DNA from 3 places in the Rhizobium viscosum genome. Region 1 is predicted to be linked to each of the others. Evidence: predicted binding sites of a transcription regulator. Region 1 holds the regulator's gene; each other region holds the start of a gene.
The links. The regulator LexA, encoded in region 1, represses DNA repair genes until DNA is damaged. The targets are predictions, from matches to a motif close to TGTTCNNNNTGTGTTCNG.
Positions count from the first base shown of each region.

Region 2: the regulator LexA is predicted to act here: its motif matches at 1,655-1,672, upstream of H4W29_RS06530 (ATP-dependent helicase).
Region 3: the regulator LexA is predicted to act here: its motif matches at 2,008-2,025, upstream of H4W29_RS34310 (ImuA family protein).

Region 1 covers NZ_JADBEC010000001.1:80,372-83,815, reverse strand. The annotation lists gene H4W29_RS00390 (ComEC/Rec2 family competence protein) at 1-1,677, shown strand, start outside; gene lexA (transcriptional repressor LexA) at 1,658-2,383, opposite strand; gene H4W29_RS00380 (VOC family protein) at 2,580-3,444, shown strand, end outside.
Region 2 covers NZ_JADBEC010000001.1:1,292,251-1,295,694, forward strand. The annotation lists gene H4W29_RS06510 (DUF982 domain-containing protein) at 83-325, shown strand; gene H4W29_RS06515 (hypothetical protein) at 561-824, opposite strand; gene H4W29_RS06520 (BON domain-containing protein) at 908-1,165, opposite strand; gene H4W29_RS06525 (hypothetical protein) at 1,333-1,611, shown strand; gene H4W29_RS06530 (ATP-dependent helicase) at 1,727-3,444, shown strand, end outside.
Region 3 covers NZ_JADBEC010000001.1:1,949,822-1,953,265, forward strand. The annotation lists gene H4W29_RS09715 (hypothetical protein) at 1-218, opposite strand, end outside; gene H4W29_RS09720 (HpcH/HpaI aldolase/citrate lyase family protein) at 332-1,237, shown strand; gene H4W29_RS09725 (DUF1737 domain-containing protein) at 1,237-1,443, shown strand; gene H4W29_RS09730 (metallopeptidase family protein) at 1,446-1,883, opposite strand; gene H4W29_RS34310 (ImuA family protein) at 2,046-2,990, shown strand; gene H4W29_RS09735 (Y-family DNA polymerase) at 2,962-3,444, shown strand, end outside.

The DNA of each region.
Region 1 (3,444 bases):
GAACAGCCGGAGCGAGCCGGTTCGGTCCATGAGACTGCCCTGGAGTGGCTCTACCGGCTGAGAAGCGGCATCGGCGATCGGATCCGCACCACCTTGCCCGGCGACACCGGAGCCTTTGCCGCTTCGCTTGTCACCGACGAGAGACGGGCGATTTCGGATGAGACGACAGAAGCGCTGCGCCAATCCGGTCTTGCCCACATCATCGCGATCTCCGGCCTCAACATGGCGCTCTCCGCCGGTATCTTCTTCGTCGGTCTGCGCGTCATCCTCAGCCTGTTCCCAGGCATTGCACATGCGTGGCCGACCAAGAAGATTGCGGCTGCCGGCGCACTCGCAGCGGTAACTGCTTACTATCTGATCTCGGGTTTTGCCGTCTCCGCGGAACGCGCCTTCATCATGATGGCGATCATGCTGGTTGCCGTCTTCTTCGATCGGCCGTCGATCAGTCTCAGAAACGTCGCCCTGTCCGCTCTCGTGATCCTCGCGGTCTCGCCATCGGAAGTGCTCGGACCAAGCTTTCAGATGTCTTTCGCCGCAACACTTGCCCTGGTCGCCGGATACGACCTCTGGAAGGGGCGACCGATGCGGGAGAATGCCTTCGCCAAACTTCCGATCATGAAACCCTTCTTCGTGGTCGGTGGCTTCTTTGGTGGCGTTTTCCTGACGTCGCTGATCGGTGGCTTTTCGACGGCACTGTTTTCGATCGAGCATTTCCACCGGCTGACGGCCTATGGCTTGCCGGCAAATCTCGCGGCGATGCCTGTCATTACGTTTGTCGTCATGCCATTCGGCATGATTGCCATGTTGCTGATGCCCTTTGGCCTGGACGGCTGGGCATGGCAGGTGGCAGGCTTCGGGCTCGATCTCGTAATCGTCATCGCAAAGACGGTATCGACTTGGGGCGGTAATATAGATGTGGGCCGTTTGCCCGGCTGGTATTTTCCAACAGCCGTCCTTGGCTTTCTGCTGCTGACCCTCCTCAGGACCCGGCTACGGCACATGGGAACGGCGATTGTCGCGGTCTCGACGATCGCTGTTGTACTGTTTCCGTCAGAGGCGATACCCGACATCACCATCTCCGAAGATGGCAGCCTGGTCGCTATAATCGATGGAGAGGTGATGGCTTCGAACCGTGAAAAGCCGCCCGCCTTCATCTTCCAACAATGGCAAAGGGCACTTGCCATCGAAGAGCATCAGAAGCCGGTTATGCTCCAAGCTGCAAGTGCGCTGACTGCGGCTGATGGCAAAAGACTGCGACTGTCACCCGATCAGCAGAATGAAGCCAGAGAGACAATGAGACAGGCAGTCGCCATCAACCCGGCGTCACGCTTCTCCTGCCTGAAGGGCGCCTGGTGCACCACCTTGCTCGGCAATGGAAAGAGGCTGATCGTCATCGACGATGCTGCCTATCTCGGACCAGCCTGCGATACGGCTGATATCGTCGTGACACCCGTCCGATTGCACTTCGACCGTTGCCGTTCCGGCGCGCTGCTCTTTACCGGCGAGACGCTGCGCAAGACAGGTTCTGTCGAACTTCGATTCACCGCTAAGGGAATCGATGTCGTAACCTCATTCGGTCCATTGCAGAGACCCTGGATACGCCACCGCGCCTATGACTGGCGCAGTGATACATTCACAGACGCAGGCCAGTCACCGGTCAGTGATAGCGGCGAATGAGGCCGACGAGTTTTCCCTGAACCTTGACGCGATCCGGCGGGAAGATACGTGTTTCATAGGCAGGGTTTGCTGCCTCGAGCGCAATCGATGCGCCCTTGCGGCGGAAGCGCTTGAGCGTTGCTTCCTCGTCATCCACGAGCGCGACGACGATATCGCCCGGGTTAGCCGTGCTGCCATTGCGGATGATGACGGTATCGCCATCGAAGATGCCGGCTTCGATCATCGAGTCGCCGCGAACTTCGAGCGCATAATGTTCGCCGGAGCCGAGCATATCGGTGGGAACGGTAATGTCATGCGTATTGTTCTGGATTGCCGAGATCGGCACACCGGCGGCAATGCGGCCCATGACAGGAACGGAAACCGAATTGCCGTTGTCTGCAGCAGGTGCTGGCTTTGCCGAGGCGGGAGGTGCTACTGGCTGGGGCTTGCCAAGGCTGCCTTCGATGACGCTCGGCGAAAAGCCACGCCGTGGCTGCAGGCTCGGGCTATAAGCTTCCGGCAGTTTGATGACTTCGAGCGCACGTGCCCGGTTCGGAAGCCGGCGAATGAAGCCGCGTTCTTCGAGCGCCGTGATCAGCCGATGAATGCCGGATTTCGAGGCCAGATCCAGCGCATCCTTCATCTCGTCGAAAGACGGCGGAACGCCTGACTCCTTCATCCTTTCGTGAATGAAAAGAAGGAGTTCCTGTTGTTTGCGCGTGAGCATGGCGTGTAACCCCAGTCTTGAAACAAATCCAGAACGGACACTATATGTTCCATATGTGTTCCGCAAGTAGCTAAATTTTCGTAAAACTTCTGTTCATTCTGATGAGAATTTTATTTTTCTCGGCCCCAAGCCTTCCCGGCCTTGTCTCGCAACGCCTGCTGAAGCACATCTCCTTGTGACTGCTGGAGGGGACCTAATGAGCCAAGTCACGCTTCCGATCGATCATCTCGTTTTGCCGGTTACCGATATCGACCTTGCCCGCGAAAGACTGGGCAAACTTGGTTTCACCGTCGCGCCGGATGCCCGCCATCCCTTCGGGACGGAAAATGCCTGCGTTTTCTTCGCCGACAAAACCTATCTGGAGCCGCTAGGCGTTGCGAGCGTCGAAGTGAGCGAGGAGACAGCGCGCGAAGGCAATGTCTTCACCGCCCGCAATCAGGCTTTTCGTTTCCGGTGCGGTAGCGAAGGACTGTCTGCGATTGCCTTCGCGACGGCGGATGCAAAGCACGAACATGCTCGATTCGTGAAAGACAGTGTGAGTGCCGGTTCTGTGTTGCAGTTCGAGCGCCCGGTGAAAATGCCGGATGGCACGGAGAATATTGCCGGCTTCCGGCTCGCCTTCGCTGGCGACCTCCGGGCACCGGATTTCTTTCTCTTCGCTGTCGAGCGCATCAATCCTCTCCCTGCCAACCGGAATACGCTGGAGGCCCATGCCAATGGTGTCACAGGCATTGCAGAGATCGTGCTCGCGGCCCCCGAGCCGACAGCTTTCGGCGAGTTCGTTTGCTCGATGGCAAAAGCCGCTTCTGCTGATGTCACGAGTTTCGGGTTGGATGTGTCCACCGGAAACGCAAAGATCAGCCTGATGACCCCGGAAGGGCTGGAGGCTTATTTCGATCTTGCCACGTCGGATACCGATCGTGGTCTGCGCGGTCGGGCGATCCGCTTTGCTGTCGGCGATCTGGCCGTGACAGAAGCGCATTTGGCTGCTAACGGGGTGACCTATACACGCAAGGGCAACCGTATTCTGGTGAAGCCTGCGCCCGGCCAGGGCGTGCTCT
Region 2 (3,444 bases), 1.2 Mb from region 1:
ATATTAGCATTCTGAAACCTTTGGAGAGGGAACCCGAAGGCTTCATTCAATGTTTCTATCGGGACATGCTGGAGGAGCGTCGATGGCAACTGAACGATGGAATAGTCCGATCAAGGTAGGTTTCGAAGGCGCAGGAGCACGTACGGTTAACGGACCGTTCGATGCCTTGGCATGCCTTGCCGAACATTGGCCTGCTGTACGCGGATTGAAATATCTCAAGGCACGCAGCGCCTGCCGCGCCGCCCTCGATGGAAGAAAGACCGTCGAAGAGGCCCGCGCGGAGTTTATGGCGGCGGCAGAGGAAGCAAAGCTTAAAGTGCATTAAGCTTTCGGCCGCGATATCGGACAATGAAAGTCCGATCCGTTCCGAAACGAAGCAATGCTTAATTTTCACTTAACCCTGCTCGGAACTCGCGCAGGGCTTTGTCTCGAAAGACATTGCGCCATTCAACTGTTCATCAATAGAACGACGTCAGCCATCATGATGATGGCTAGAGGCTCGTCACCCACTACGGGAGACTGCAGACGAGCCTCGTCCGGAAGAAACTTCGAATATTTTATCAGCAACCCGAAGTATTCTCATCCTCCACCTGAATATATCCCACACCTATGATTGTGCCATCTGCGGCACGGATGAAGGACGGCAGGTAATGCGGTTCGGCGGGCTCGCAGATGGTGGCGCTGGTATATTCGTTCAACGCTATTTCGTCTTTCGGCAGTGCCGAATAATTCATATCGGTTTCGAGTGAGGCATAGGCGGAGCCGGTAAAGGCGCCGCACCCCAGGAGCAGGGCCGCGGCCCACAGGCGTATAAGCGTTTGCATTATTGTCTCCAGAATTGAAATCAGCTTTTCAACACGCGGGACAGGGAGTTGGTTCCTTGGAAATTCCTGCTGCGGATCGCGATTTATCTCACCAGCAGGCGGCAATGCACGTAACCGCTTCCGACAATGTCCTCGGCGATTGCCAGAGCCCGCTCACTATCACCCCATCGGCTCACGAAACCTTCGAGAACGATGGAGGGGCCTATGGTGGAGACGATGATTTCGGTCGCATCGAGATCGGCCGCGGCATGCAGGGCGCTTTCCACGGACGTGCGCATAGCGGCCGTGTTGTAGCCCTCCTTCCAGGCTTCCTCGTGGGGTGGCGAGCCGTGCAGCACCATGACCGTTCCTGACATTACCTAATAGAGATCTAACGCAGGAAGACGACGTTTGTTGCCATAGGCAGCCGGCTGGATGCATAGTCGCCGTGATGATGGTGCCCCGATACTCCGGTCCCTACCGGAGCATCGGCAGAAGTCCCATGTAATTGCGGCCGAGGAAGATAATGATGAAAGCGCTGGTGCCTGCCTTTCTCGCTACGACCCTTTTGGCTGCACCCTTACTGGCCGGCTGTTCCACCGCGGACGCGCCTGCGCTGGAGCCCATTCCCGGCAGCATCACCTATGGCGGGCAGCCGCGCACGAAGCTGACGAAATCGCCGATCGGCAGCGCCGTCCACAATGCCTTCTACGATCAGCAGGGCCAGCGCGTCTACGAAACATATATCCTCCAGCCCGACCGCAGCCTGAAGCTGGTGCGGCGCCGGATCGTGCCGGACTTCCCGTAATAGTGCATGGGCAGCCCGCGCGTGCTTGACAGCGGCGCCAATCGAGAACATCCAAGGAACATCTGATTTTATTCGCAGGCGCTGATTCTCCCGCGGAGCCCAACCGGACGGCTGGATGTATCTCGAAAGACTCAATCCCCAGCAACGCATGGCCGTGGAGCACGGCACACTCACAGACGGCAGCCATGTGGCCGGGCCGCTGCTGGTCATCGCCGGCGCCGGTTCAGGCAAGACGAATACGCTTGCCCATCGCGTCGCGCATCTCATTCTCAAGGGCGCCGATCCGCGCCGTATCCTGCTGATGACCTTTTCGCGCCGGGCGGCGGCCGAAATGGGCCGGCGCGTCGAGCGTATCTGCGGCGAGGTTCTCGGCAAGAATTCCGGCATCATGGCCGATGCGCTCGCCTGGAGCGGCACTTTCCACGGCATCGGCGCGCGCCTCTTGCGCGACTATGCCGAACAGATCGGCCTCGACCCAGCCTTCTCCATTCATGACCGGGAAGACAGCGCCGACCTGATGAACCTCGTGCGCCACGAGCTCGGCTTCTCCAAGACGGAGAGCCGGTTTCCGACGAAGGGTACCTGCCTCGCGATCTATTCGCGGGCGGTGAATTCGGAGGCGGAACTGCCGCTGGTGCTGCGCGACGCCTTTCCCTGGTGCGCAACCTGGGAAAAGCAGCTTCGCGAGCTTTTCGCATGTTATGTCGAGGCCAAGCAGAGCCAGAATGTGCTCGATTACGACGACCTGCTGCTCTACTGGGCACAGATGGTGGCCGAGCCCATGATTGCCGAGGATATCGGCAGCCGCTTCGACCATGTGCTTGTCGACGAGTATCAGGACACCAACAAGCTGCAGTCCTCGATCCTGCTTGCGTTGAAACCGACCGGCCAGGGCCTGACCGTCGTCGGCGACGATGCACAGTCGATCTATTCCTTCCGCGCGGCAACGGTGCGCAATATTCTCGATTTTCCGGCCTCCTTCAGCCCGGCCGCCAATATCGTCACGCTCGACCGCAACTACCGTTCGACGCAGCCGATCCTTGCCGCCGCCAACGCGGTGATCGACCTTGCTTCCGAGCGTTTCACCAAGAACCTCTGGACGGAGCGGGAATCGCCGGAACGGCCACGGCTGGTGACGGTGCGCGACGAGAACGATCAGGCGCGCTATGTGGCCGACAAGGTCCTCGACAATCGCGAGGAGGGCGTGAAGCTGAAAAGCCAGGCCGTGCTCTTCCGGGCCTCGCATCACAGCGGCCCGCTGGAAGTGGAGCTGACCCGCCGCAACATTCCCTTCGTGAAGTTCGGCGGCCTGAAGTTCCTCGACAGCGCGCATGTGAAGGACATGCTGGCGGCACTGCGTTTTGCCCAGAACCCGCGCGACCGGGTGGCGGGCTTCCGGCTGATGCAGATCCTTCCGGGGGTCGGGCCTTCTACGGCGCAGAAGGTGCTGGACCATATGGCTGAGGACCCGAGCCCGGTTACGGCGCTCGCCGCCATGCCTGCGCCGCCGCGCTCGGGCGACGACTGGACCTCCTTCGTTTCGACCATGCAGGAGCTGAAGACCGGCAAGGCCGGCTGGCCCGCAGAGATCGAACTGGTGCGGCAATGGTATGAGCCGCATCTGGAACGGCTGTACGAGGATGCGAGTGCCCGGCTTGCCGATCTCATCCAGCTCGAACAAATCGCCGGCGGTTATGCTTCTCGCGAGCGCTTTCTGACCGAGCTTACGCTCGATCCGCCGGATGCAACCTCGGATCAGGCGGGCGTGCCGCTGCTCGACGAGGACTACCTCATCCTCTCGACCATCCATTCGGCCAAGGGGCAGGAATGGAC
Region 3 (3,444 bases), 1.9 Mb from region 1:
ATCGTGCCGCGGCCGTCGTTCCAGATGCGCATCTCGCGCTTGCCATCGGCGCGGGCGCGGACGGGAGCGGGCTTCATCTTCATCGAAAGGGCGCGGCCGACCATGAGCACGGTCAGGATGCCGCCAACGGCGAGCGTGACCGAGAAGGTGAGAAGCAGCATGGCCACGAAAACGGTGGCGCCGGCAAGCATGAAGAAGATGGAGCGAATGTTCTGCATTGGTTAGAGACCTTTCTACGGAAAGGAATGTGGTCCTTCTTTTTCCTCTCTGCAAGATAAGCATGGCTTTTTGTTGTCTTGCCGGACCTTACGAAGCTTGGCACTAATGGTCCATGAGCCGAACACCACCTCTTCGTTCCCTGCGTCTGCGCCGCTCGGTGCTGAGCGTGCCTGCCATCAATGTGCGTGCGCTTGAAAAGACTCATTCCCTTGATTGCGATGCGGTTATTCTCGATCTGGAGGATTCCGTCGCACCCGAAAAGAAGGTGGAAGCGCGCGACAATCTGAAGGCCTTTTTTGCCGGGCCGCCGGTTGAGGACAAGGAAAGGATCATTCGTATCAATTCTTTGTCATCCGGATTCGGACTGGCGGATCTGGAGCTGATAAAGGCATTATCGCCCGATGCTGTTCTCCTGCCGAAGGTGGACGAACCGCAGGACGTCATGGCCATCAGCGATCTGCTTGCCGAGGCCTATGCGCCGGAGGAGTTGCGCATCTGGGCGATGATCGAGACGCCGCGTGGTGTGTTGAATGCCGCAGCAATCGCCGAATCCGGCCGCACGCCGGGATCGCGGCTCGATTGCCTGGTCGTCGGCCTCAACGACCTGCGCAAGGAAACGGGCGTCTTGCCGCAGCCGGGGCGGACCTATCTCGTGCCCTGGCTGATGCAGGTCATTCTGGCAGTGAAGGCTTACGGGCTTGATGCGCTCGACAGCGTGTTCAACGATTTCCGGGATGGCGAAGGCTTCGATGCCGAATGCGGGCAGGGCCGTGCCATGGGCTTTGCCGGCAAGATGCTGATCCACCCGGCGCAGATTGCAGCCGCCAACACGCATTTCGGACCAAGTGAGGAGGAGATCGCGGAGGCGGAGGCCATCATTGCCGCCTTCGCCGATCCGGCGACCGAGGGGCTTAACGTCATCAATGCGAACGGGCGGATGATCGAGCGGCTGCATCTTGTCCAGGCCGAAGCTCTGGTCCATAAAGCGCACCTGATTTCTGCAAGAAAGCCCGCCTGATGAAACTCTACCGCTTCCTGACCGGTCCCGACGACGCTTCCTTCTGCCACAAGGTCACAGCAGTGCTGAACAAGGGCTGGTCGCTGTCCGGCTCGCCCACCTACGCCTTCAACGCTGCGACCGGCCAGATGCAATGCGGCCAGGCCGTCGTCAAGGACGTCGAGGGCAAGGATTATCACCCGGACATGAAGCTGTCCGAGCAATAAGGTCAGCGTTCGGCCGCTTCTTCGGCGCTCGCCTCGATGCGCTCCATGTCATCGTCGCTGAGGCCGAAGTGGTGGCCGATCTCATGGATCAGCACATGGGTGATGATGTCGCCCAGCGTTTCGTCGTTTTCGGCCCAGTAATCGAGGATCGGACGGCGATAGAGGCGGATGCGGTTCGGCATCTCGCCTGTTTCCACGGTAAAGCGCTCCGAGATGCCGCGGCCCTCGAAAAGGCCGAGCAGGTCAAAGGGTGTTTCAAGCGCCATATCTTCGAAAACTTCGTCGTCGGGGAAGTCTTCGATTTCGATGGTCAGATTGGTCGTCAGCTTGCGAAATTCGTCCGGCAGATGACTGTAGGCCTCCATTGCCAGCGACTCGAAGGTGCTGATCGTCGGCGCATGGCGGTCCTGCCAATCATCGCTCTGGTCTATGCGGGCCATAAGTATTCCTTCCTTTGTCGGCCCATATAGAGCCTTTATCGCCGATTTTCGAGTGTGGAATCAAAGGCAGGAATAAATTCTTATGAAATGATCATTGACTCTTCATTAGAGCTCTGGAATCTATAAGAACATAACAGGAACAAGACGGATGGAGAGAACGCCATGGCGCAGACCGCCCTGGCGCGCGAGCGGCTTTTTGCGCTCCGCGAAACCATTGCCCGACTGGAGGGAAAACCCGCGCCGGCGCTTGCCGCAGCGGAACGGGAAGCCCTGGCGGAAGGACGTGAGAGGCGGCAGGAGCGTATTCTGCCACGCCTGCCTTTCGGTGTGGAACCGTTCGATGACGCCTTGGAAGGCGGTCTTCAGCTCGATGCGATTACCGAATTCCGCGCGGCGAGGTCCGGTGATGCAGGGGCGGCAAGCGGTCTGGCGATGGCCATTGCGGCGCGACTGCAGAAGCAGGAGGAGGATACCGGCAGGCTGCTGCCGCTGCTCTGGATCGGTGATGCCGTCGGCTCACTGGAGGCGGGTCGCCCTTATGCTCCGGGGCTGAAGGATTTCGGGCTGAAGCCGGAAAGGTTTTTCCATGCCGCGCCGCGCAAACTGGAAGATGCGCTCTGGCTGGCGGAAGCGGCCATCGAAAGTGCTGCCTTCTCGGCCGTCGTTTTCGAAGTGCGCGGCAATCCCCTGCATTTCGGTCTGACCGAAAGCCGCCGGCTCAGTCTGAGGGCACGCGCGGTGCACCGTCCGCTCTTTCTCGTCCGCCAGGCGGGAGAGGAGGAAGCGAGCAGCGCTGCCTTCCGCCTGCATGTCGAGCCGGCGCCGTCGGATCTGCGGCCGCTGCCGGATGGATCAAGGCTTTCCGGCAGCATCGGCAATCCAATTTTCCGTCTCACGCTGGAGAAGAGCCGCAATCCGGCCCCGCTCTCCTTTCTTCTGGAGTGGAATCCCCATGAACGCGAATTTCTCCCCGTCAACGAACCAAGCTTCGCTCGTCCTCCAGGCGAACAGTCAGCGCATTCTGTCGCTCAGCTTTCCGCATCTGCCAACGGACCGCATCGCCCGCAGGCGATGGGGTCTGTCCTGGCGTTCGAAAGGGCGTCCTGAAGCGGCTCCCCTCGTCTGTTCCGGCAAGCTCAACAATGCCATGCGGCTGACGGCGCTGGATGAATTCGCCGAGAAGCTGGGATTGCGGAAGGAGCAGGGCGTTGCCGAGGCGCGCGCCATGTATCCGGCGCTCCATGTCGTGGAGGAGGATCCTGCGGCCGACCGCCGGCTTCTGGAGGCGATTGCAGATTGGTGCGACCGTTATACGCCGATGGTGGCGCTCGACGGCAAGGACGGGTTGTTCCTCGATATTACCGGCTGCGCGCATCTCTTCGGCGGGGAGAGGGCGCTTCTTCAGGATATCCTGTCACGGCTCTTTCATATGGGGCTCGATGCGCGGGGCGCGATCTCCTCGTCGCCTGGTCTTTCCTGGGCCGTCTCCCGTTTCGGGCAGGGCGGTGTCGTGGACGACGAGGAGAGTGAGCGTATGCTGATGCCGCTGCCTGTCGCGGCC